3 regions of the Enterobacter sp. JBIWA008 genome follow, and region 1 is predicted to be linked to each of the others. Evidence: predicted binding sites of a transcription regulator. Region 1 holds the regulator's gene; each other region holds the start of a gene.

Evidence for each region. The regulator PhoB, encoded in region 1, activates phosphate uptake and scavenging genes when phosphate is short. The targets are predictions, from matches to a motif close to CTGTCATAAAACTGNCNNAT.
Region 2: a site for PhoB is predicted at 4,115-4,134, ahead of glpT (glycerol-3-phosphate transporter). Genes of this name have one in related genera too.
Region 3: a site for PhoB is predicted at 5,046-5,065, ahead of uvrB (excinuclease ABC subunit UvrB). Genes of this name have one in related genera too.

What each region holds. Positions count from the first base shown of each region.
Region 1 is NZ_CP074149.1:1,046,152-1,053,896, forward strand. Features, by position in the region: gene mak (fructokinase) at 1-352, shown strand, start outside; gene sbcC (exonuclease subunit SbcC) at 431-3,562, opposite strand; gene sbcD (exonuclease subunit SbcD) at 3,559-4,764, opposite strand; gene phoB (phosphate response regulator transcription factor PhoB) at 4,952-5,641, shown strand; gene phoR (phosphate regulon sensor histidine kinase PhoR) at 5,663-6,958, shown strand; gene brnQ (branched-chain amino acid transporter carrier protein BrnQ) at 7,368-7,745, shown strand, end outside.
Region 2 is NZ_CP074149.1:3,320,905-3,328,649, forward strand. Features, by position in the region: gene nrdA (class 1a ribonucleoside-diphosphate reductase subunit alpha) at 1-132, shown strand, start outside; gene nrdB (class Ia ribonucleoside-diphosphate reductase subunit beta) at 182-1,312, shown strand; gene yfaE (class I ribonucleotide reductase maintenance protein YfaE) at 1,312-1,566, shown strand; gene glpQ (glycerophosphodiester phosphodiesterase) at 1,590-2,642, opposite strand; gene glpT (glycerol-3-phosphate transporter) at 2,654-4,006, opposite strand; gene glpA (anaerobic glycerol-3-phosphate dehydrogenase subunit A) at 4,259-5,887, shown strand; gene glpB (glycerol-3-phosphate dehydrogenase subunit GlpB) at 5,877-7,094, shown strand; gene glpC (anaerobic glycerol-3-phosphate dehydrogenase subunit GlpC) at 7,091-7,745, shown strand, end outside.
Region 3 is NZ_CP074149.1:1,451,591-1,459,335, forward strand. Features, by position in the region: gene bioA (adenosylmethionine--8-amino-7-oxononanoate transaminase) at 1-163, opposite strand, end outside; gene bioB (biotin synthase BioB) at 232-1,272, shown strand; gene bioF (8-amino-7-oxononanoate synthase) at 1,269-2,426, shown strand; gene bioC (malonyl-ACP O-methyltransferase BioC) at 2,410-3,165, shown strand; gene bioD (dethiobiotin synthase) at 3,158-3,859, shown strand; gene KGP24_RS07105 (ATP-binding cassette domain-containing protein) at 3,822-4,544, opposite strand; gene uvrB (excinuclease ABC subunit UvrB) at 5,297-7,312, shown strand; gene yvcK (uridine diphosphate-N-acetylglucosamine-binding protein YvcK) at 7,374-7,745, opposite strand, start outside.

The DNA of each region.
Region 1 (7,745 bases):
GACGTTTATCTCCGGCACCGGTTTTGCGACTGACTACCACCGCTTGAGCGGCCAGCCGCTCAAGGGCAACGAAATCATGCGTCTGGTCGAAGAACAGGATCCGGTCGCCGGGCTAGCCCTTAGCCGCTACGAAATGCGGCTGGCGAAATCCCTGGCGCACGTGGTGAATATTCTCGATCCGGACGTGATTGTGCTCGGCGGCGGCATGAGCAACGTCGACCGGCTGTATGCCACGGTACCGAACCTTGTCAAACAGTGGGTCTTCGGCGGCGAATGCGAAACCCCGATCCGCAAAGCTGTCCACGGTGACTCCAGCGGCGTGCGCGGCGCGGCGTGGCTGTGGCCGGAATAAACGTTTATTCCCTCTCCCTTTGGGAGAGGGCCAGGGAGAGGGCCAGGGTGAGGGCACCAGACCGCACCATCCTCCCATTTATTCCACCGCAAACACCTTATCCAGCCTGCTATACCCCAGCCCGTTAATTTTCTTCACCTTGATCTGCACCGGAATGCGCTCTTTCATCGCCTCAACGTGGCTGATTACGCCGATGGTTTTCCCGGTGGCGTTCAGCGCGTCGAGCGCATCGAGCGCGGTGTCCAGCGTTTCGCTGTCGAGCGTGCCGAATCCTTCATCCAGGAACAGCGAATCGATTCGCGTTTTGTGACTCACCAGGTCGGAAAGTGCCAGCGCCAGCGCCAGGCTGACGAGGAAGCTTTCGCCGCCAGAGAGCGTACGGGTATCGCGCACGGCATCGGCCTGCCAGGTATCGACCACCTCCAGCTCCAGTGCGTCACTGACTTTACGCTGGAGCAGATAGCGCCCGTGTAGGCGATTAAGCTGCTGGTTAGCCAGCCAGACCAGATTATCCAGCGTCAGACCCTGGGCGAATTTGCGGAACCTGTCGCCGGTGCTGGAGCCGATCAGCACATTCAGGTGCCCCCAGTCCTCGGTCAGACGTGAGGCCTCGTCAATTTGCAGCATCAGCGCCAGCTGATGCTGGCGGTTATCGCTGTCCTGCTTAAGCTGCTGGCGGATCTCCCCCTGATGGGTGGTGTTGTCACGAAGTTGCTGCGCCAGCTGCTGTAGCTGTGCCTGCAGGGTTTGCGCGTCGGCTTCCAGCCCTTCCGGTCGCTGGCTCTGGTGGGCCTGCAGCTGCTGTTCAGCCTGCCCGCAGAGCGCTATTGCCTGCTGAAGCTGGCTCTCCAGCACCTGCTTGCGTTGCTCAAGACGGCGGATGGTCTCCTCATCCAGCAGCGCGGCGAGAAAGTCCTCCCGATCGGCGAAGCAGCTGGCCGCCAGGGCGGTGGCAAATTGCGTTGTGGCGTGCTGTAACCGCTCGCTTTCCAGACTTTCCTGTTGCTGCAGGGTGGCAAGCTGGCTCTGCAGCGACAGGCATTCGTCATGGATCTCTCGCCAGTTCTCAGGAATGGCCGGTTCAGCCTCAGTGTCATCGGTTGCCGGAAGCGTGTCGAGCAGAGGTTTAAGGGTGTTAATGCGCTCCTGAATCGCCGCATGCTGCGTCTGTTTTTCCTGCCACAGGTTGAATTCCGCTTCCCGGGCGTGCAGCCAGACGGCTTCTGAGCCCTCTTCAGGGACATTCAGTGATAGTGCGAGCAGGGAGTTTTCCAGCGCCTGCCGCGTAGCCGACAGCTGTTGCTGATACTGTCGCTCCTGCACTTCCTGCTCGTTCAGCTGGTTTTGCAGGGTCAGACGCTGGCTCAGCTGATAAAGCTGGCGCTCGTACTGTTCCTGCTCGTTCATCCACGTGGTGATATCTTCCTGAATATTCAATGAGATGTTCAGGGTGGTGCAGATCTCCAGCCACTCTTTAGTGAGCGCTTGCTCTTCCTCAGAAAGCGTCTTTGCTTCGTCTGTTTCTCGCTGGATCTGCTGCGTCAGGGCATTGACCTGTCCCAGTACCAACAGACCTTCTTCTTTAAGCGCGGCGACCTCTTTTTCCAGCGCATCCCGGCGTCGCTGGTTTTCGGTGAGTTCAAGCGCCTGATACGTATCAACGGCGGGATGTTCACTGGAACCGCACAGCGGGCAGGGTTTACCCGCCTCAAGCTGCGAACGGTAGTTTTCCAGCTTTTTGATCGTCGCTTCGCTTTCGCACAATGCTTTCAGATCGACATAGTGCTGGTTTTTTTCTTTGTACTGCTGGCGGCGCAGCGTCAGCGTTTCATTGAGTATTACCTGCTCGGCCTGAGCTTTTTGCCGGGTATCCGCGTTCTGCTGCAGCCGTTTTTGCAGGGGCTGATAGCGGGCATGAAGTGACGTCAGGCGCTGACGGAAAGGGCGTGACCTGGACTGTTGCTCCAGTGCCGCTGCCACGTCATCCGCCGTCAGCGTCAGGGCATTTTCCGGCATGTCGGCGAGCTTCTGACGTGATTCAGCAATACGTGCTGCAAGCGTGGCGATCTGATGTTTATCGCGATTCAACTGTGTGAAATGGGCGCGCCAGCCAGCAATCTCCTGGCCCCACAACCGGTAACGTTCATGCGCCGTCAGCCATGTTGCCTGGGTTGTCAGATCGGTCTGCAGTTGTTGATGGGTACGCAGTGCCGTAAGCCGGATGCGCGAGCGCTGCGCGGTTTTGGCCTGTAAGCGAGTATTTACTTCGACAATGCGCAGCTTTGTCTGCCCGAGGCGCGTGGTCTGCTCTTGCTGACTATCCCACAGAGGACGAAGCTGGGTGGCGGGCTGCGCAAGCTGGAGCTTTGCCAGCTCAGGCGCGGCCTCCTTCAGGGAGTGCTGCGCCTGCTGTTGCAAGAACATTACGCGCTGTTGCTCGCGAATAAGTTCATCGTTGCGCGTCAGCCACTGAAAATCTCGCTGTTGGTTCTGCTGCTGAGTCAGCAGGGTTTTCTCTTCGTCAGTAAGTGCCTGCAAACTCTGCTGTAACTGCTGTTGTTGCGCTTCGCTCAGTAGCACAACGCCTGCGGCCTGCGCCTCGCACATCTCAAGCGCGTTACGGGCGGCCTTATGTTTCTCGAATACCATCGCTGAAATCTGGCCGTAGATCTCCGTACCGGTCAGCTCCTCCAGCAGCTCGGCGCGATCGCCCGGTTTTGCATTGAGGAAGGCGGCAAACTGCCCCTGCGAGAGCAGCATGGAGCGGGTAAAGCGACCATAGTCCAGCCCGGTGAGCGCGGCGGTTTGCTCGAGTTTATCCGTCACTTTGTCGGCCAGGATTTTGCCATCTTCGCAGCGCGCCAGCTCCACGCGCGGCGCCTGCAGGTTCCCGTCAGGCTGGTTGCGCGCGCGGTTCTGGCTCCAGAACGCGCGGTAGGCAGTGCCTTTTACCTCGAATTCCACTTCCGCCAGGCACTCGGCGGTGTCGCGCGTCATCAGGTCGTTTTGCGCCTGGGAGACCTTCTGCAGTCGCGGCGTTTCGTGATAAAGCGCCAGACAGATAGCGTCAAGCAGGGTGGTTTTACCGGCCCCGGTCGCGCCGGTGATGGCAAACAGCCCGTTGCTGGCAAACGGCTCAGCGGTAAAATCAATTTTCCACTCGCCCTTGAGGGAGTTGAGGTTTTTCAGACGCAGGCTCAAAATTTTCATGCGTTCTCTTCCTCATCAGCGAGCGCGTGCAGAGTATGAAGGAACAGCTCGTTAAGCCTTGCGCGCGTTGTGTCGTCAATCTCTTCCTGCGACAGACGGCGTTCAAATACCTCTTCCACCTTCAGTTCGCTGAGCGTTTCACGCTGCGCACCCAGCAGAATTTTCTCGCGCTGTTCGCGGCTGCGGCGTACCAGTAAGACCTCGACGGGAAGCGCTTCCGTCAGCGCCTGGATTTTACGCTGCATATCATGCAGATAGTCATCGGTCGTGATTTCGATATCCAGCCAGATGGGGGGATTTTGCTGGACGTCGCGCCATTGCTCCAGCTGGGCGGTAATGGCCGCCAGATCGCCCTTCAGCACCGCCAGCGGTTGGGTGACGGGGACCTCCATCGACTCAACGGCGCTGAGTTTGCCCTCGCTAAAGCTCACCAGATGAACACATTTGGCTTTGCCGGTCTCATCAAAACTGAGCGCAATGGGCGAGCCGCAGTAGCGAATGTGCTCGCAACCGCCAATGACCTGTGCCCGGTGAATATGTCCGAGTGCGATATAATCCGCTGGCGGGAAATTTTGTGCCGGGAAGGCATCCAGCGTGCCAATATAGATGTCACGTACCGCGTCACTTTTACTGGCACCGACGGTGGTGAGGTGGCCGGTGGCAATCACCGGAATGGCTTGCTCGCCGCGCAGGGAGCAGGCATCGGTATATTGTTGGTGATAATAGTCAGTGATGCTCTGCAGCAGATGCTGCTGTTTTTCTCCGCCGGACATCCCCGCCTGGCTCTGCACGATATCACGCGGGCGCAGGAAGGGAACCGGGCACAGTACCGCCCCAGGTGTACCGTCACGTTTTTTCAGGATCTGCGGAGCATGTCCGGCACTGGCCACCACGGTAGTGTTAAGGAAGGCCAGGATGTCGCGGGATTCATTCAGCATTGCGACGGAATCATGGTTACCGGCGACAATCACCAGATGACAGCCGGTTTGCTGCAGATTTACCACGAAGCGGTTGTAGAGCTCACGCGCATAGCTTGGCGGCGAACCGGTGTCGAAAATATCACCCGCCACAATAATCGCGTCCACCTCGTGCGTCCGGGCCGTTTCCAGCAGCCAGTTCAGGAACGCTTCATGTTCAGCCGCACGGCTTTTGCTGTAAAAATTTTGACCCAGATGCCAGTCCGAGGTGTGAAGTATTCGCATAGCTGATCCGTGGCAAAAAAGAGAAAGCAGGATTATAAACGTTCAGAGACGGGAAAATAACCGCTGTAATAAAACAACCGTTTGCCCGTTATCGTGGTACTGTTTTTCATAAATCTGTCATAAATCTGACGCATAATGACGCCGCATTACAAACTTGTAACTTAAATAAGATAAGACAGGGCAAAGTATGGCGAGACGTATTCTGGTCGTAGAAGATGAAGCTCCAATTCGTGAAATGGTGTGCTTCGTGCTCGAGCAAAACGGCTTCCAGCCGGTTGAAGCGGAGGATTATGACAGCGCGGTGAACCAGCTGAATGAACCCTGGCCCGATCTGATCCTGCTGGACTGGATGTTGCCTGGCGGCTCCGGACTGCAGTTTATCAAACACCTGAAGCGTGAAGCGCTGACCCGCGACATCCCGGTTGTGATGCTTACGGCGCGCGGAGAAGAGGAGGATCGCGTGCGCGGTCTGGAGACCGGCGCGGACGATTACATTACCAAACCATTCTCCCCCAAAGAGCTGGTGGCCCGCATTAAAGCCGTGATGCGCCGTATTTCGCCGATGGCGGTGGAAGAGGTGATTGAGATGCAGGGCCTCAGCCTTGACCCCACCTCACACCGCGTGATGACCGGTGAAAATCCTCTCGACATGGGGCCTACCGAATTTAAACTCCTGCACTTCTTTATGACCCACCCGGAGCGCGTTTACAGCCGCGAGCAGTTGCTGAATAACGTCTGGGGAACTAACGTGTATGTCGAAGACCGGACGGTTGACGTACATATTCGCCGCCTGCGTAAAGCACTGGAACTGAGCGGCCACGATCGTATGGTGCAGACGGTCCGCGGCACGGGTTATCGTTTTTCTACCCGTTTCTGAACAATGACAGGAGTGTGACGCGTGCTGGAACGTCTGTCATGGAAAAGGCTCGTCTTTGAACTGATCTTATGCTGTATTCCGGCCTTCCTACTGGGGGCCTTTCTTGGACACCTGCCGTGGTTTCTGCTGGCGTCGGTCACCGGGCTGCTGATTTGGCATTTCTGGAACCTGCTGCGTCTCTCCTGGTGGCTGTGGGTTGACCGAAGTATGACGCCGCCGCCGGGAAGCGGCAGCTGGGAGCCGCTGCTCTACGGTCTGCATCAGATGCAGATGCGTAATAAAAAGCGACGCCGCGAGCTGGGAAGCCTGATTAAGCGTTTTCGCAGCGGTGCTGAGTCACTGCCGGATGCCGTTATTCTTACGACCGAAGAAGGGACGATCTTCTGGTGTAATGGCCTTGCTCAACAGCTGCTGGGCCTGCGCTGGCCCGACGACAATGGCCAGAATATCCTCAACCTTTTGCGTTATCCCGAGTTCACGCTGTACCTGAAAAAGCGTGATTTTACCCGCCCGCACAATCTGAAGCTCAATAATGGTCGCCATCTGGAGATCCGCGTAATGCCCTACAGCGATAAGCAGTGGCTGATGGTGGCGCGCGATGTCACCCAGATGCACCAGCTGGAAGGGGCACGTCGCAACTTCTTCGCCAACGTCAGCCACGAACTGCGTACCCCGTTGACCGTGCTGCAGGGCTACCTGGAGATGATGCAGGAGCAAACGCTGGAAGGTGCGCCGCGTGAAAAAGCGCTGCACACCATGCGGGAGCAAACGCACCGGATGGAAGGCCTGGTGAAGCAGCTTTTGACCCTCTCGAAGATTGAAGCGGCGCCAACGCTCGCGCTGAATGACACCATTGATGTCCCGATGATGCTGCGGGTTGTGGAGCGTGAAGCGCAGACGTTAAGCCACAAAAAGCATCACCTGACCTTTGACGTCGACAACACGCTGAAGGTGCTGGGTAGTGAAGATGAGCTGCGTAGCGCCATTTCCAACCTGGTGTACAACGCGGTGAATCATACGCCGGAAGGGACGGATATCGTGGTGCGCTGGCACCATACCCTAACGGGGGCCGAGTTTAGCGTTGAGGACAACGGGCCGGGGATCGCGCCGGAACATATTCCGCGTCTGACCGAGCGCTTCTACCGCGTGGATAAAGCGCGATCGCGGCAGACGGGCGGAAGCGGCCTGGGGCTGGCAATTGTGAAACATGCGTTGAATCACCACGAAAGCCGTCTCGATATTCAGAGTACCCTGGGTAAAGGTACCCGTTTCAGCTTCGTGATCCCGGAACGATTAATTGCCAAAAAGATCGCCTGACGGCAGGCGTGTCATTTTACCTTTCCACGGGTCAGCATCTGCTGGCCCGTTTGCTTTGCAGTCAAGCGAAACGCGGATGAATTTTATACGGTTGTCTCTTTTTTGTTCGCATGATTAGCCATGGGTTTTTCTTATAAATAGCGTATTGTGCTGGTACGTTTTTTCATGCTGGCATATTGTTCTGGTTTTGCGATCCCACCTTGCCTTTAAACGTTATAAGCGTTTAAATTGCGCCCCAGATACTGTCAGACCGACTGTATTTGCGTGGTAAATCGAAAAACTATTCTTCTCCACGCCTGGACGGGAGCATTTCCCGCTGAAATTGAGCAAATTTTCGGCTGTATCGTCCCGTCAGGGATATCGAAAATCTCAACGTTTTCAACACCACATCCACAGGCAGTAAGGTTTTATGACCCATCACTTAAAATCGCGTGACATCATCGCGCTGGGCTTTATGACATTTGCGCTGTTCGTTGGCGCAGGCAACATCATTTTCCCTCCAATGGTTGGCTTACAGGCGGGAGAACACGTCTGGACCGCCGCGTTTGGTTTCCTGATTACTGCCGTAGGTCTGCCGGTTCTGACCGTCATCGCGCTGGCGAAAGTCGGCGGCGGTGTGGATAGCCTCAGCACCCCGATTGGTAAAGTGGCGGGCGTTCTGCTGGCAACCGTCTGCTATCTTGCCGTTGGTCCGCTGTTTGCGACCCCGCGTACGGCAACCGTGTCCTTCGAAGTGGGTATTGCTCCCCTGACCGGTGACGGTGCGATGCCGCTGTTTATCTACAGC
Region 2 (7,745 bases), 2.3 Mb from region 1:
CTTACCGCCTACAAATTTGGTGTGAAAACGCTGTACTATCACAACACCCGTGACGGTGCGGAAGACGCGCAGGACGACCTGGTACCGTCAATTCAGGACGATGGCTGCGAAAGCGGCGCATGTAAGATCTAATGAAGGGCGGGGATATCCCCGCCTTTATTTCGTAAGACAGGACACACTCATGGCATATACCACCTTTTCACAGACGAAAAACGACCAGCTCAAAGAGCCGATGTTCTTCGGCCAGCCGGTCAACGTGGCACGCTACGATCAGCAAAAATATGACATCTTCGAAAAGCTGATTGAAAAGCAACTCTCCTTCTTCTGGCGTCCGGAAGAAGTGGATGTCTCCCGCGACCGTATTGATTACCAGTCGCTGCCGGATCACGAAAAACATATCTTCATCAGCAACCTTAAGTACCAGACGCTGCTGGACTCCATTCAGGGCCGTAGCCCGAACGTGGCGCTGCTGCCGCTGATCTCGATTCCTGAGCTGGAAACCTGGGTTGAAACCTGGGCGTTCTCCGAGACGATCCACTCCCGCTCTTACACCCACATCATCCGCAACATCGTGAACGATCCGGCGGTAGTGTTTGACGATATCGTCACCAACGAGCAGATCCAGAAGCGCGCGGAAGGCATTGCCCATTACTACGACGCGCTGATCGAGATGACCAGCTACTGGCATCTGCTGGGCGAAGGCACCCACAACGTGAACGGTAAGACCATTACCGTGAACCTGCGCGCGCTGAAAAAGCAGCTCTATCTATGCCTGATGAGCGTCAACGCGCTGGAAGCGATCCGCTTCTACGTGAGCTTCGCCTGCTCCTTCGCCTTTGCCGAGCGCAAGCTGATGGAAGGCAACGCCAAAATCATCCGTCTGATCGCCCGTGATGAAGCCCTGCATCTGACCGGCACCCAGCACATGCTGAACCTGCTGCGCAGCGGCACGGACGATCCGGAGATGGCGGAAATCGCCGAAGAGTGCAAGCAGGAGTGCTACGACCTGTTCGTGCTGGCAGCTCAGCAGGAGAAAGAGTGGGCAGATTACCTGTTCCGCGACGGCTCCATGATTGGCCTGAACAAAGACATCCTTTGCCAGTACGTTGAGTACATCACCAACATCCGCATGCAGGCTGTCGGTCTTGACCTGCCGTTCCAGACACGCTCTAACCCTATCCCGTGGATCAACACCTGGCTGGTGTCCGATAACGTGCAGGTGGCGCCGCAGGAAGTGGAAGTGAGTTCTTATCTGGTCGGTCAGATTGATTCTGAAGTGAATACCGACGACCTGAGCGACTTCCAGCTCTGATGTCACGCGTTACGCTAAGTCTTTCCGGCACTGAGGTGCTGTGTCGGGAGGAGCACCCTTCTCTGCTGGTGGCGCTTGAGGCGCATCAGGTAGAAGTAGAGTACCAGTGTCGTTCCGGCTACTGCGGCTCCTGCCGCTGCCGTCTGGTCGCCGGCCAGGTGGACTGGCTAACCGAGCCGCTGGCCTTTATCAACGAAGGGGAAATTTTGCCCTGCTGCTGCCGGGCAAAAGGCGATATCGAGATCGAGATGTAAAAAAGGGCCTTCCGGCCCTTTTTCTATTTTAAGAACGTCACCGCTTTATCCGGGAAATCGGTAAACAGCCCGTCCACGCCCGCCTGGTTATACAGCACGTCGTAAAGCTGATTTACGTCCGTGGCATACGGCGGCAGCTGGTCTGCACGCACGGTATACGGATGCACCTGCATCCTGCTGGCGTGCGCCTCTTTCACCATCTCCGTCAGCTTCACGTGGCCCGGCGCTGAGCCCTCCGCCACCAGCATGTGGTAATCCGGCCCGATGCCGTCGGCGTACTGCGCAATCTGCTTCATCGCACCCGGCTTAAACATCCAGTCGTAGTTGTAGTTAACCCACTTCCCGTCCGGCTGCTTCTCCTGGGTTTCATTCCAGTCGGTATAGGCAATCAGCTGCACCAGATTGAGGTCCATCCCCATTTTCGGCTCCAGATCTGTTTTGATGCGCTTCAGCTCGGCGGCGTCAAAACACTGCAGATAAACCTTGTCCTTCTTGCTGGTGTAGCCGTACTGTTTCAGCACCTCCAGCGTCTTCGCGGCAATGTCTTTCCCTTCCTGATGGTGGAACCACGGCGCTTTGATCTCCGGGTAGATGCCGATATTTTTACCGGTTGAGTGGTTCAGCCCCTGAACAAACTCAATCTCTTCCTGGAAGGTATGGATCCGGAAGTCAGATTTGCCCATTGGGAAACGTCCCGGATAGACCTGCACCTTCTTGCCGTTTTCAATCTCGAAGCCTTCGGTAAACTTCAGGGAACGGATCTCAGCCAGCGTGAAGTCGATGGCGTAGAAACGACCGTCTTTGCGCGCGCGGTCCGGGAAACGTTCCGCCACGTCCGTCACGCGGTCCAGATAGTGGTCATGCAGGACGACCAGCTGGTCGTCCTTTGTCATCACCAGATCCTGCTCCAGGTAATCCGCGCCCTGCGCATAGGCCATCGCTTTCGCCGGGAGCGTATGCTCCGGCAGATAGCCGCTGGCGCCGCGGTGGGCAATAACGATTTTATCCGCCGCCAGCGCGGAGCCTGTCATCAGGCCCGCCAGCAGCAGGCCGGTTGTTACGTAAGATAATTTCATCGCAATGCTCCTTATTGACGACGCGCCAGCACTTCCGCGTGGTGACGTTTCTCACCGATCATCACAACAATCAGCAGCAGTACCGCCAGCACGCTGCCGCCGATCATCACCATAAAGCCGCCGTCCCAGCCGAAGAAGTCAACTGTGTAGCCCACAATGGCGCTCGCCGCGACCGAACCGCCAAGGTAGCCGAACAGGCCGGTAAAGCCTGCCGCCGTGCCTGCCGCTTTTTTCGGTGCCAGCTCCAGCGCGTGCAGACCGATCAGCATTACCGGACCATAAATCAGGAAGCCGATGACGATCATGCAGGCCATGTCTACTGATGGGTTGCCCGGCGGGTTGAGCCAGTAAACGACGGTCGCGATGGTCACCAGGGTCATAAAGAAGACGCCCGTCGCGCCTCGGTTACCCTTAAACACCTTGTCCGACATCCAGCCGCAAAGCAGCGTGCCAGGGATCCCGGCATATTCATACAGGAAATAGGCCCAGGAGGACTTATCCAGCGCGAAGTGCTTCACCTCCTTCAGGTAGGTCGGGGACCAGTCCAGAATGCCGTAGCGCAGCAGATAAACGAACACGTTCGCGACCGCGATGTACCACAGCAGCTTGTTCGGCAGGACGTACTTCATGAAGATCTGTTTCGCGGTCAGCTCTTCTTCGTGCTCCTTGCTGTAATCATCCGGATAGTCGTTTTTGTACTCTTCAATCGGCGGCAGGCCGCAGGACTGAGGCGTATCGCGCATCAGGGCGAAGGCAATAATCGCCACCAGAATGGCGCCAAAGGCAGGCATATAGAGCGCAGCGTGCCAGTCGTTGAACCAGGCCATCCCAAGCAGGAACAGCAGCGGTGGAATACCGCCCCCGACGTTATGCGCGCAGTTCCACACCGACACGATGCCGCCGCGTTCCTTCTGCGACCACCAGTGCACCATTGTGCGTCCGCACGGCGGCCACCCCATCCCCTGGAACCAGCCGCAGAGGAACAGCAGGACGAACATGACGGCAATGCTGGAGGTTGCCCACGGCACAAAGCCCATGAACAGCATGACCGCAGCCGCGAGGATCAGACCGGCGGGCAGGAATACCCGCGGATTAGAGCGATCCGATACCGAACCCATGATGAATTTGGAAAAACCGTAGGCGATGGAGATCCCCGACAGCGCGAACCCCAGATCGCCGCGGGAGAAGCCCTGCTCCACCAGATACGGCATGGCGAGCGCAAAGTTTTTACGTACAAGGTAGTACGCCGCGTACCCGAAGAAGATCCCCAGGAAAATTTGCCAGCGCAGACGGCGGTATAGCGGATCAATTTCTGCCTCTGGCAGACGCGCCCTGTGCGGCGCAGGTTTGAAGATACTGAGCATAACAGCCTCCGTGGCCTTGAATTGAATGGGCAGGTGGCTCGCACCTGAATTCCAGAGGCGGGGATGTTAAGAAATCACGGTGATTGTTACTGTGAATCAACGCACAGATTGTTACAGAAATATGACAGAATGCGCAAAAAAGCGCATGAAATCACGTTTCACTTTCGAATTTCGCGCGTTTATGTTCGAAATCAAACAAACCACACTATTGATATGGCTAAATGATAAAAAAACGAACATAGAGGGTAAACAATGACCAGTCACGATCCTCGTTATAGTGATGTGATAATCATTGGCGGTGGCGCAACCGGCGCCGGGATCGCGCGCGACTGCGCTCTTCGCGGCTTAAGCGTCACGCTTCTGGAACGCCATGATATCGCCACGGGCGCAACCGGTCGTAACCACGGCCTGCTGCACAGCGGCGCGCGGTATGCGGTTACCGACGGTGAATCCGCGCGCGAATGTATTGCCGAAAACCAGATCCTCAAGCGTATCGCCCGCCACTGCATTGAGCCGACCGACGGCCTCTTTATTACTCTTCCCGAAGATGACCTCGCCTTTCAGAAGACCTTTATTACCGCCTGCACTGTAGCAGGCATTCAGGCTGAGGCCATGGACCCGGCGCTGGCGCGGCGGCTGGAACCGTCGGTTAACCGGGCGCTTATCGGCGCGGTGAAAGTGCCTGACGGCACCGTTGACCCCTTCCGCCTGACGGCCGCCAATATGCTGGACGCCCGCGAGCATGGCGCGCACATTCTGACCGGGCACGAAGTGACCGGGCTTATCCGCGAAGGTCATCGCATCTGCGGCGTGCGGATCGTTGATACGCAATATAACGAACACAGCGAGCTGTATGCCGCCGTGGTGGTCAACGCGGCGGGGATCTGGGGGCAGCGCATCGCTGAATACGCGGACCTGTCGGTGCGCATGTTCCCGGCGAAAGGCTCGCTGCTGATCCTCGACCACCGCATCAATAATCACGTGATTAACCGCTGCCGCAAACCGTCTGATGCCGATATCCTGGTGCCGGGCGACACCATTTCGTTAATCGGTACCACCTCAACCCACGTGGACTACAGCGAGATTGACTACAATCGCGTGACCGCCGAAGAGGTCGACGTCCTGCTGCGCGAAGGTGAAAAACTGGCCCCGGTGATGGCGCAGACGCGTATTCTGCGCGCCTACGCGGGCGTGCGTCCGCTGGTTGCCAGCGACAACGACCCGAGCGGACGTAACGTCAGCCGGGGCATCGTGCTGCTCGATCACGCCGAGCGCGACGGCATGGACGGGTTTATCACCATCACCGGCGGCAAGCTGATGACCTACCGCCTCATGGCCGAGTGGGCGACCGATGCCGTCTGCCGCAAGCTGGGCAATACCGAACGGTGCGTGACGGCAGAACAAGCCCTGCCCGGCTCGCGTCAGTCCACCGAAAAAACGCTGCAAAAAATTATCTCCCTCCCCTCGCCGCTGCGCGGGTCCGCTATTTACCGCCACGGCGACAGAACGCCACAGTGGCTCGGTGAAGGACGACTGAGCCGCAGCCTGGTATGCGAGTGCGAAGCCGTCACCGCCGGTGAGGTGCAGTACGCGGTGGAGAGCCTGACGGTTAACAGCCTGCTCGATCTTCGCCGCCGCACCCGCGTGGGAATGGGTACCTGTCAGGGCGAGCTGTGCGCCTGTCGTGCTGCCGGGCTGCTGCAGCGCTTTCATACCACCACCGCCACCCAGTCGCTCGATCAGCTCAGCGCGTTTTTAAACGAGCGCTGGAAAGGTATTCAGCCTGTCGCCTGGGGCGATGCCCTGCGCGAAAGCGAATTTACCCGCTGGGTCTACCAGGGGCTTTGCGGTCTTGAGAAGGAGCAACGCGATGAAATTTGATACCGTAATCGTCGGCGGCGGGCTGGCGGGCCTGCTCTGCGGCATCAAGCTCACGAAGCAGGGGCTGCGCTGCGCCATTATCACCCGGGGCCAGAGCGCCCTGCACTTCTCGTCGGGCTCGCTGGATCTGGTGGACGAAGCGTACCGCGATAAGCTGCCGCCGGAGCACCCGTATCACCTGATTGGCGCCCAGCATATTGATCGCTTTGCGCTGGAAACCGAAGCGCTGATGGCGGACTGCGGCGCACGTCTGAAGGGAAGCGCCCGGCTCAATCATCAGCGCGTCACGCCGCTCGGCACCCTGCGCTCCGCCTGGCTCAGCCCGGAAGAGGTGCCCGTTGCACCCTTAAATGCCGCGCGCGTGCGGGTCGTGGGCATTAGCGGCTTTCTGGATTTTCAGCCCCATCTCGCGGCGGCGTCGCTCTGTCGCCAGGGCGTTAACGCCGAAACGGCAGAGATAGAGCTGCCTGAGCTTGACGTCCTGCGCGATAACCCGAGCGAGTTTCGCGCGGTGAATATCGCCCGTTTTCTGGATAGCGAGGACAAATGGCCGCTCCTGTATGACGCGCTCAGACCGCTCAGCGACAGCTGTGATGCCCTGCTGATGCCCGCCTGCTTTGGTTTACGCGACAACCGGCTCTGGCGCTGGCTCTCGGATCGTCTGCCCTGCACGCTCGGCCTGCTGCCAACCCTGCCCCCTTCCGTCCCCGGCATTCGCCTGCATACCCAGCTCCAGCGCCAGTTTGTCGCGCAGGGCGGCGTGTGGATGGCGGGTGATGAGGTGAAAGAAATCACCCTGACCGACGGCGCGGTGAGCGAAATCTGGACGCGCAACCACGATGATATTCCGCTTCGCGCCCGCTATACGGTGCTGGCAAGCGGCAGCTTCTTCAGCAACGGGCTGCTGAGCAGCCGGGAGGGCATCCGGGAAGCCATTATGGGGCTGGATGTTCGCCAGCGAGCCTCCCGCGCGGACTGGTATCAGAGTGATTTCTTCTCGCCGCAGCCCTGGCAGCAGTTCGGCGTGATTGTCGATAACCAGCTGCATCCGCAACTTTCCGGTAAGCCCGTCAAAAATCTCTTTGCCATCGGCTCGCTGCTGGGCGGGTACGATCCCATTACCCAGGGATGCGGTGGCGGGGTCTGCGCCGTCACGGCGCTGTATGTGGCAGAGCAGATTAGCCAGCGCACGGAGGCTGAACAATGAACGACACCCGTTTTGAAAGCTGCATTAAATGCACGGTCTGTACCACCGTCTGCCCGGTCAGCGGCGTGAATCCGCGCTATCCAGGGCCAAAGCAGGCCGGGCCGGACGGCGAGCGCCTGCGCCTGAAGGACGGCAAGCTGTACGACGAGGCGCTGAAATACTGCATCAACTGCAAACGCTGCGAAGTCGCCTGCCCGTCGGATGTGAAAATCGGCGATATTATCCAGCGCGCCCGGGCGCGCTACAGCACGCAAAAGCCGACGCTGCGGGACGCGATCCTCAGCCATACCGATCTGATGGGCAGCGTCTCAACGCCGTTTGCCCCGCTGGTAAATGCCGCGACCTCCCTCAAACCGGTGCGCCAGCTGCTGGATGCCACGCTGAAGATAGATCATCACCGCAGCCTGCCAAAATATTCTCACGGCACCTTCCGCCGCTGGTATAAATCCGTCGCGGCGCAACAGGCGCAGTACGCCGATCAGGTGGCCTTTTTCCACGGCTGCTACGTGAATTACAACCATCCTCAGCTGGGTAAAGATCTGCTGAAGGTGCTGAACGCCATGGGAACGGGCGTTCAGCTACTGAATAAAGAGAAGTGCTGCGGCGTACCGCTGATTGCCAACGGGTTTACCAATAAAGCGCGCAGGCAGG
Region 3 (7,745 bases), 410 kb from region 1:
TTCCGTCAACGAGCCGTTCGCCGCTGGCGAGGTGCAGCTCGCAGCCGTGGGCCGAGGCCACCGGATAGACGGGAAGGGGGCGGGTGGTGGAGGTGTAAGGGTGCCAGATATGCTGCTTGTCGAAGGCGAGATCGTCCTGGGTCATAATCGACTTGTAAACCATTTTGAAAAGTTTTAGGTTTACGAGTATAAACCGAACCGAAAATTAACAAAACCCTTTGGAGAAGCCCCATGGCTCACCACGCACGCTGGACGATGTCGCAAGTCACTGAATTATTCAACAAACCTTTCCTTGAGCTGATGTTCGAAGCCCAACAGGTGCATCGTCAGCACTTCGATCCCCGCCATGTTCAGGTCAGCACGCTGCTGTCGATCAAGACCGGTGCCTGCCCCGAAGACTGCAAATATTGCCCGCAGAGCGCGCGCTACAAAACCGGTCTGGAGTCAGAGCGCCTGATGGAAGTGGAGCAGGTGCTCGACTCGGCGCGCAAGGCGAAAAACGCCGGCTCGACCCGCTTCTGCATGGGCGCGGCGTGGAAAAACCCGCACGATCGCGACATGCCGTATCTGGAGCAGATGGTGAAGGGCGTGAAGGAGATGGGCCTCGAAGCCTGTATGACCCTCGGCACGCTGAACGACGAGCAGGCTCAGCGCCTCTCCGCCGCAGGGCTGGACTACTACAACCACAACCTCGACACCTCGCCGGAGTTTTACGGCAACATCATCACCACGCGTACCTATCAGGAGCGTCTGGACACGCTGGATAAAGTGCGTGACGCGGGGATCAAGGTCTGCTCGGGCGGTATTGTCGGCTTAGGCGAGACGGTTAAAGACCGCGCGGGCCTGCTGCTGCAGCTGGCGAACCTGCCGACCCCGCCGGAAAGCGTGCCGATCAACATGCTGGTGAAGGTTAAAGGCACGCCGCTGGCGAATAACGACGACGTGGATGCGTTTGATTTTATCCGCACCATCGCGGTGGCGCGCATCATGATGCCGACCTCTTTCGTGCGCCTCTCTGCGGGCCGTGAACAGATGAACGAGCAGACCCAGGCGATGTGCTTCATGGCTGGAGCCAACTCCATCTTCTACGGCTGCAAGCTGCTGACTACGCCGAACCCGGAAGAGGACAAAGACGTTCAGCTGTTCCGCAAGCTGGGGCTTAACCCGCATCAGACCGAGGTGCTGACGGGCGATAACGAGCAACAGCAGCAGCTGGAGCAGCAGATTTTCAACGCCGACACCGACCAGTTCTACAACGCGGCAGCAGTATGACCTGGCAGGCACGAATTAATACCGCGCTGGACGAACGCCGGGCGGCAGAGGCGTTTCGCGTTCGCAGGGTGGTGGAAAACGGCGCGGGCCGTTTTCTTACCCGCGACGGGCGGCAGTTTTGTAATTTCTCCAGCAACGACTATCTCGGGCTGAGCCAGCATCCGGCCATCATCCGCGCCTGGCAGCAGGGTGCTGAGCGGTTTGGCGTGGGCAGCGGTGGCTCGGGACACGTCAGCGGCTACACCACGGCGCATCAGGCGCTGGAAGAGGCGCTTGCCGACTGGCTCGGCTACCCGCGCGCGCTGCTCTTTATCTCCGGCTTTGCTGCGAATCAGGCGGTGATTACCGCCCTGATGGAAAAAGAGGATCGCATAGTCGCTGACCGCCTGAGCCACGCCTCGCTGCTGGAGGCGGCAAATTTAAGCCCGGCGCAGCTGCGCCGTTTTGCCCATAACGATGCGGGGCAGCTTGCTGCGCTGCTGGATAAACCCTGCGACGGACAACAGCTGGCGGTCACCGAAGGCGTGTTCAGCATGGACGGCGACAGCGCGCCGCTTGCCGCGCTGCACGAGGCCGCAAAGCGGCAAAACGCCTGGCTGCTGGTGGACGATGCCCACGGGATTGGCGTAATGGGCGACGAAGGTCGCGGCAGCGCGCATCAGCAAAACGTGAAGCCGGAGCTGCTGATTGTCACCTTCGGCAAGGGCTTTGGCGTCAGCGGCGCCGCCGTGCTGTGCAGTGAGTCCGTCGCCGACTATCTGCTGCAGTTTGCCCGACACCTGATTTACAGCACCAGCATGCCCCCGGCGCAGGCCGTGGCGCTATCTGCGTCGCTGGCGGTGACCCGCAGCGCAGAAGGGGATGAGCGTCGTCAGCGGCTGGCAGAGCATATCTCCCGCTTCCGTCAGGGGCTAGCGGCGCTGCCTTTCCACAGCCCCGATTCGCAGAGCGCTATCCAGCCGGTGATTGTCGGCGAAAACGGCCGCGCGCTGGCGCTGGCACAGGCGCTGCGCGAGCGCGGCATGTGGGTCACCGCCATCCGCCCGCCAACCGTTCCACCGGGTACCGCGCGGCTGCGTTTAACCCTGACGGCGGCGCATGAAGCACGGGATATCCAGACGCTGCTGGAGGCGCTCCATGCTGCCGGTGAATAAACAGGCCGTTGCGGCGGCATTTGGTCGGGCCGCGCAGAGCTATTCGCAGCACGACGACCTGCAGCGTCAGAGCGCGCAGGGGCTTCTGGCCGCGCTTGGCGAAAACCGTTTTCCGCAGGTGCTGGACGCGGGCTGTGGTCCCGGCAGCAACAGTCGCTACTGGCGCGGGGCGGGAAGTCAGGTCACGGCTATCGACCTCTCAGACCAGATGCTCGACGAGGCGCGTCAGAGGCAGGCCGCGGACCATTATCTGCTGGCCGATATCGAGGCTATCCCGCTGGCGGATGCGCAGTTCGATCTGGTCTGGAGTCATCTGGCGGTCCAGTGGTGCAGCAGCCTGCCGCAGGCCTTGCGCGAGCTTTATCGCGTGGCGCGACCGGGCGGGAAGGTGGCCTTTACCACCCTGCTGGAAAGTTCGCTGCCGGAGCTGAATCAGGCGTGGAAAGCGGTGGATGAGCAACCGCACGCTAACCGCTTTTTATCGCATGACCAGGTGACGCAGGCGCTGGCAGGCTGGCGCTATCGCAGCACGGTGCAGACCATCACCCTCAATTTTAGCGATGCGCTCAGCGCCATGCGCTCGCTGAAGGGCATAGGCGCCACGCACCTGCATGCCGGACGGGAGAAAAAACCGCTCACCCGGGGCCAGCTGCAGCGCCTTGAGCTGGCCTGGCCGCAGCAGCGGGGTCATTTCCCGCTCTCCTATCAACTTTTTCATGGGATTATCGAACGTGACTGAACGTTATTTTGTCACCGGAACGGATACAGAAGTGGGCAAAACGGTTGCCAGCTCGGCGCTGCTGCAGGCGGCACGACGGCTCGGGAAAAACACCGCCGGGTATAAGCCCGTGGCGTCCGGCAGCGAGATGACGGCTGAAGGGTTACGCAACACCGACGCGCTGGCGCTCCAGCGTAACAGCACCCTTGAGCTCGCCTATTCAGCGGTCAATCCGTACACCTTTGCCGAGCCGACCTCGCCGCACATTATCAGCGCTGACGAAGGTCGTCCGATTGATTTCACCGTGCTGTCAGCCGGGTTACGGACGCTGGAAAGCCAGGCCGACTGGGTGCTGGTGGAGGGTGCAGGCGGCTGGTTTACGCCGCTTTCGGACGCGCAGACGTTTGCTGACTGGGTGCAGGCCGAGCAGCTTCCGGTCATTCTGGTCGTCGGCGTCAAGCTGGGCTGCATCAATCACGCCATGTTGACCGCGCAGGCCGTACAGCAGGCCGGGCTGACGCTGGCGGGCTGGATAGCCAACGACGTGGTTGCGCCGGGTAAACGACACCTGGAGTATCTGGCGACGCTCAGGCGCGTCCTTCCCGCCCCGTGCCTCGGAGAAATTCCCTGGCTTGCTGACGGCGCGGAAAATGCCGACACCGGGCGTTATCTCGATCTCAGCGTCTTGCTTCCCGAGACATCCAGTGCGCGATAAGCTCGTCATCCAGTTCGTTAACGTGGCCCTGCGCCACGTTACGCCCGCGATAGAGCATACAGAAACGGTCCGCCACCCGGCGGATAAACGACAGCTGCTGCTCCGCTAACAGCACCGTCATGCCTAACTCCCGGTTTAAGCGCGCCAGCAGCTGCCCCAGCCTCTGGGCGAAGCTGTGTCCTGCGCCGTGCAGGGGCTCATCGAGGATCAGCAGGTGCGGACGGTTCACCAGCGCATTAGCCAGCGCCAGCTGGTACTGGTCGTCCGGAGAGAGCGTGTTCGCGCGGGTCTGTCGCAATGCGTAGAGCGCCGGAAACAGGTCGTAAACCTCACTTTTCGCTTCCGGGTTGGGTTTCCCCATCGCCCGCATGGCGATATGCAGATTCTCCTCAATCGTTAGCTGGGAGAAGATCCGCCTGTCCTGCGGGACATAGCCTATCCCCGGTCCTGAACGCTGTTCTGGCGGCAGGTTAAGCAAGTCCCGCGGCGGCGCGCCCGCCTCATGCCAGATGATGCTGCCGCTTTCAACGGGCACTCTCCCGGCGATGCAATTCATGAGGGTGGTTTTCCCCATTCCCGGGAGGCCAACGACGCCTGTACACATCCCTTGCGGAAAATCCAAATTCACGTTCCATAGCGTATGTTGGCTTCCGTAAAACTGATTCACAGCACGCAGACTCAACATCTTTCTCTCCTTAAAAATGTGTGTAGGTGAGGCTCGGGTTTGAATGTGCAAAACCCCTGCCAGAAACCAGAAAGTGTTCAAAAAAACGACTTTTTTAGGAATAAGTCACCGGAGAGGGGCTGAGAAAAAAGGGGATTGCACATCGACGGTGCTGTCGGTGCCGAGTTGTGGTGCAGTACCCGAAATGATGAAAATGTGAGCAATATCTCATCGCTTGGTTATGAATGACACAACTGTTAATCATCAAAAAATAGCTATAAAAATTTTTTGCTGCCGTCTCGTGGGAAAATCCGGGAATTTGCCGAGCGCCACTCTGCACGGGCTGGAAGCAGTTATCCACTATTCCTGTGGATAACCATGTGCATTAGAGTTAGAAAACACGCGATAAGCGAGAGAAGACGCGGCTTACGCCCAAATTGACGCGAAACGCGGCTTTAGAAAATATCGTTTATTATTTAACTGCTTAGATAAAAGCAATTCCCGTCATGAAAGTGTCACCCGTTGCCACAAAACTATCATTACCTGGCTTGACAAATGTTAAAAAAGAAAAAGTTCTGGGGATAACCTGACCTGACTGGTGTTTTATATTGTCACAGCCCAAATTTTGGTCGTTATCGCACCACCCCTTCAGGCGCTATGCTAAATATCCTGACATGCCACTGGTTTTTCATCCAGTATTTTTTACTGGCATTCCTGGCAACAACGAGTAAAATTACTCACCTGCCGCTTATAACGTCATCAGGTTGTCGCCCATGAGTAAACCGTTCAAATTGAATTCTGCTTTCCGTCCATCTGGCGATCAGCCTGAGGCGATCCGTCGTCTGGAAGAGGGGCTGGAAGATGGGCTGGCGCACCAGACGCTGCTGGGGGTAACCGGGTCGGGTAAAACGTTCACCATCGCCAACGTGATTGCGGATCTCCAGCGCCCAACGATGGTGCTGGCACCCAATAAAACCCTGGCGGCGCAGCTTTACGGCGAGATGAAAGAGTTCTTCCCGGAAAATGCGGTGGAGTATTTCGTCTCCTACTACGATTACTACCAGCCTGAAGCCTACGTGCCGAGCTCTGACACCTTCATCGAGAAGGATGCCTCGGTGAACGAACACATCGAGCAGATGCGACTGTCGGCCACTAAGGCGCTTCTGGAGCGTCGCGACGTTGTCGTCGTCGCATCGGTTTCCGCGATCTACGGTCTGGGCGATCCGGATCTCTATCTCAAGATGATGCTGCACCTGACGCAGGGGATGATCATCGACCAGCGCGCCATCGTTCGTCGTCTGGCGGAGCTGCAGTATGCCCGTAACGATCAGGCGTTCCAGCGCGGCACCTTCCGAGTACGTGGAGAGGTGATCGACATCTTCCCGGCGGAATCGGACGATATGGCGCTGCGCGTCGAGCTGTTTGACGAAGAGGTTGAACGCCTGTCGCTCTTCGACCCGCTGACCGGACACGTTGAGTCGGTGATCCAGCGCTTCACTATCTACCCGAAAACGCACTACGTGACGCCGCGCGAGCGTATCGTGCAGGCGATGGAAGAGATCAAAGTGGAGCTGGCCGAGCGCCGTAAGGTGCTGCTGGCGAACAATAAGCTGCTGGAAGAGCAGCGCCTCAGCCAGCGTACCCAGTTCGACCTTGAGATGATGAACGAGCTGGGCTACTGCTCCGGCATCGAAAACTACTCGCGCTTCCTCTCCGGGCGCGGGCCGGGCGAGCCGCCGCCGACGCTGTTTGATTACCTTCCGGCAGACGGTTTGCTGGTAATCGACGAATCCCACGTCACGATTCCGCAGATCGGCGGGATGTACCGCGGTGACCGGGCGCGTAAAGAAACGCTGGTGGAGTACGGATTCCGCCTGCCGTCAGCGCTGGATAACCGTCCGATGAAGTTTGAAGAGTTTGAGGCATTAGCGCCGCAAACCATTTACGTTTCGGCAACCCCGGGCAACTACGAGCTGGAGAAATCCGGTGAAGACGTTGTCGATCAGGTTGTGCGTCCAACTGGCCTGCTCGACCCAATTATTGAAGTTCGTCCGGTTGCGACGCAGGTGGACGATCTGCTCTCTGAAATTCGCGCCCGTTCCGCCATCAACGAGCGCGTGCTGGTGACCACGCTGACCAAACGCATGGCGGAAGATCTCACCGAGTATCTCGAAGAGCACGGCGAGAAGGTGCGTTATCTGCACTCGGATATCGATACCGTGGAGCGCATGGAGATTATCCGCGATCTGCGTCTGGGCGAGTTTGACGTGCTGGTGGGGATCAACCTGCTGCGAGAAGGTCTGGATATGCCGGAGGTCTCGCTGGTGGCGATTCTGGATGCGGATAAAGAGGGCTTCCTGCGTTCCGAGCGTTCGCTGATCCAGACCATTGGCCGCGCCGCGCGTAACGTTAACGGCAAAGCGATTCTGTACGGTGACAAAATTACCCCGTCGATGGCGAAAGCGATTGGCGAAACGGAGCGCCGCCGCGAGAAACAGCAGCGCTACAACGAAGAGCACGGCATCACGCCGCAGGGGCTGAACAAGAAGGTGGTGGATATCCTGGCGCTGGGTCAGAACATCGCCAAAACCAAAGTGAAAGGTCGCGGCAAGGCGCGTTCAGTGGTGGAAGAAGATACCGTCGTGCTAACGCCGAAAGCGCTGCAGCAGAAAATCCACGAGCTGGAAGGGCAGATGATGCAGCACGCGCAAAACCTGGAGTTCGAAGAGGCGGCGCAGATCCGCGACCAGCTTCATCAGCTGCGGGATCTTTTCATCGCGGCATCGTGAGCAAAAGCGTTGTTTTCTCCCTCTCCCTATGGGAGAGGGCATCAGGCCGCACAAAACGAACCTAACCCAGCGCCTGAATCGCCTTCTCCAGCGCCTCGCGCAGCAGGTGACGGTCATGGCGATATTTAATGTCACTCGCTTCCAGCGGCTCCTGTACCACCACGCGGTCGCCAATACCCGACACATCCACTTTCGGCCCGACCACGACACCATCGATAATTTTTTTACCGACGTACTGCTCCATCAATTCAAGTTTGTCTGCCAGCGTCAGGCTTGCCGCCGCCGGGCTCAGCTCACGTCCCAGGTTACCGATGTAAACCATCGGGGCAGGGGTGCGGCGCAGCGCCTGCGCCAGCTCTTTCACCAGCAGAATTGGCATCAGGCTGGTGTAAAAACTGCCTGGACCGATCAGGATAAGATCCGCTTCCCCAAT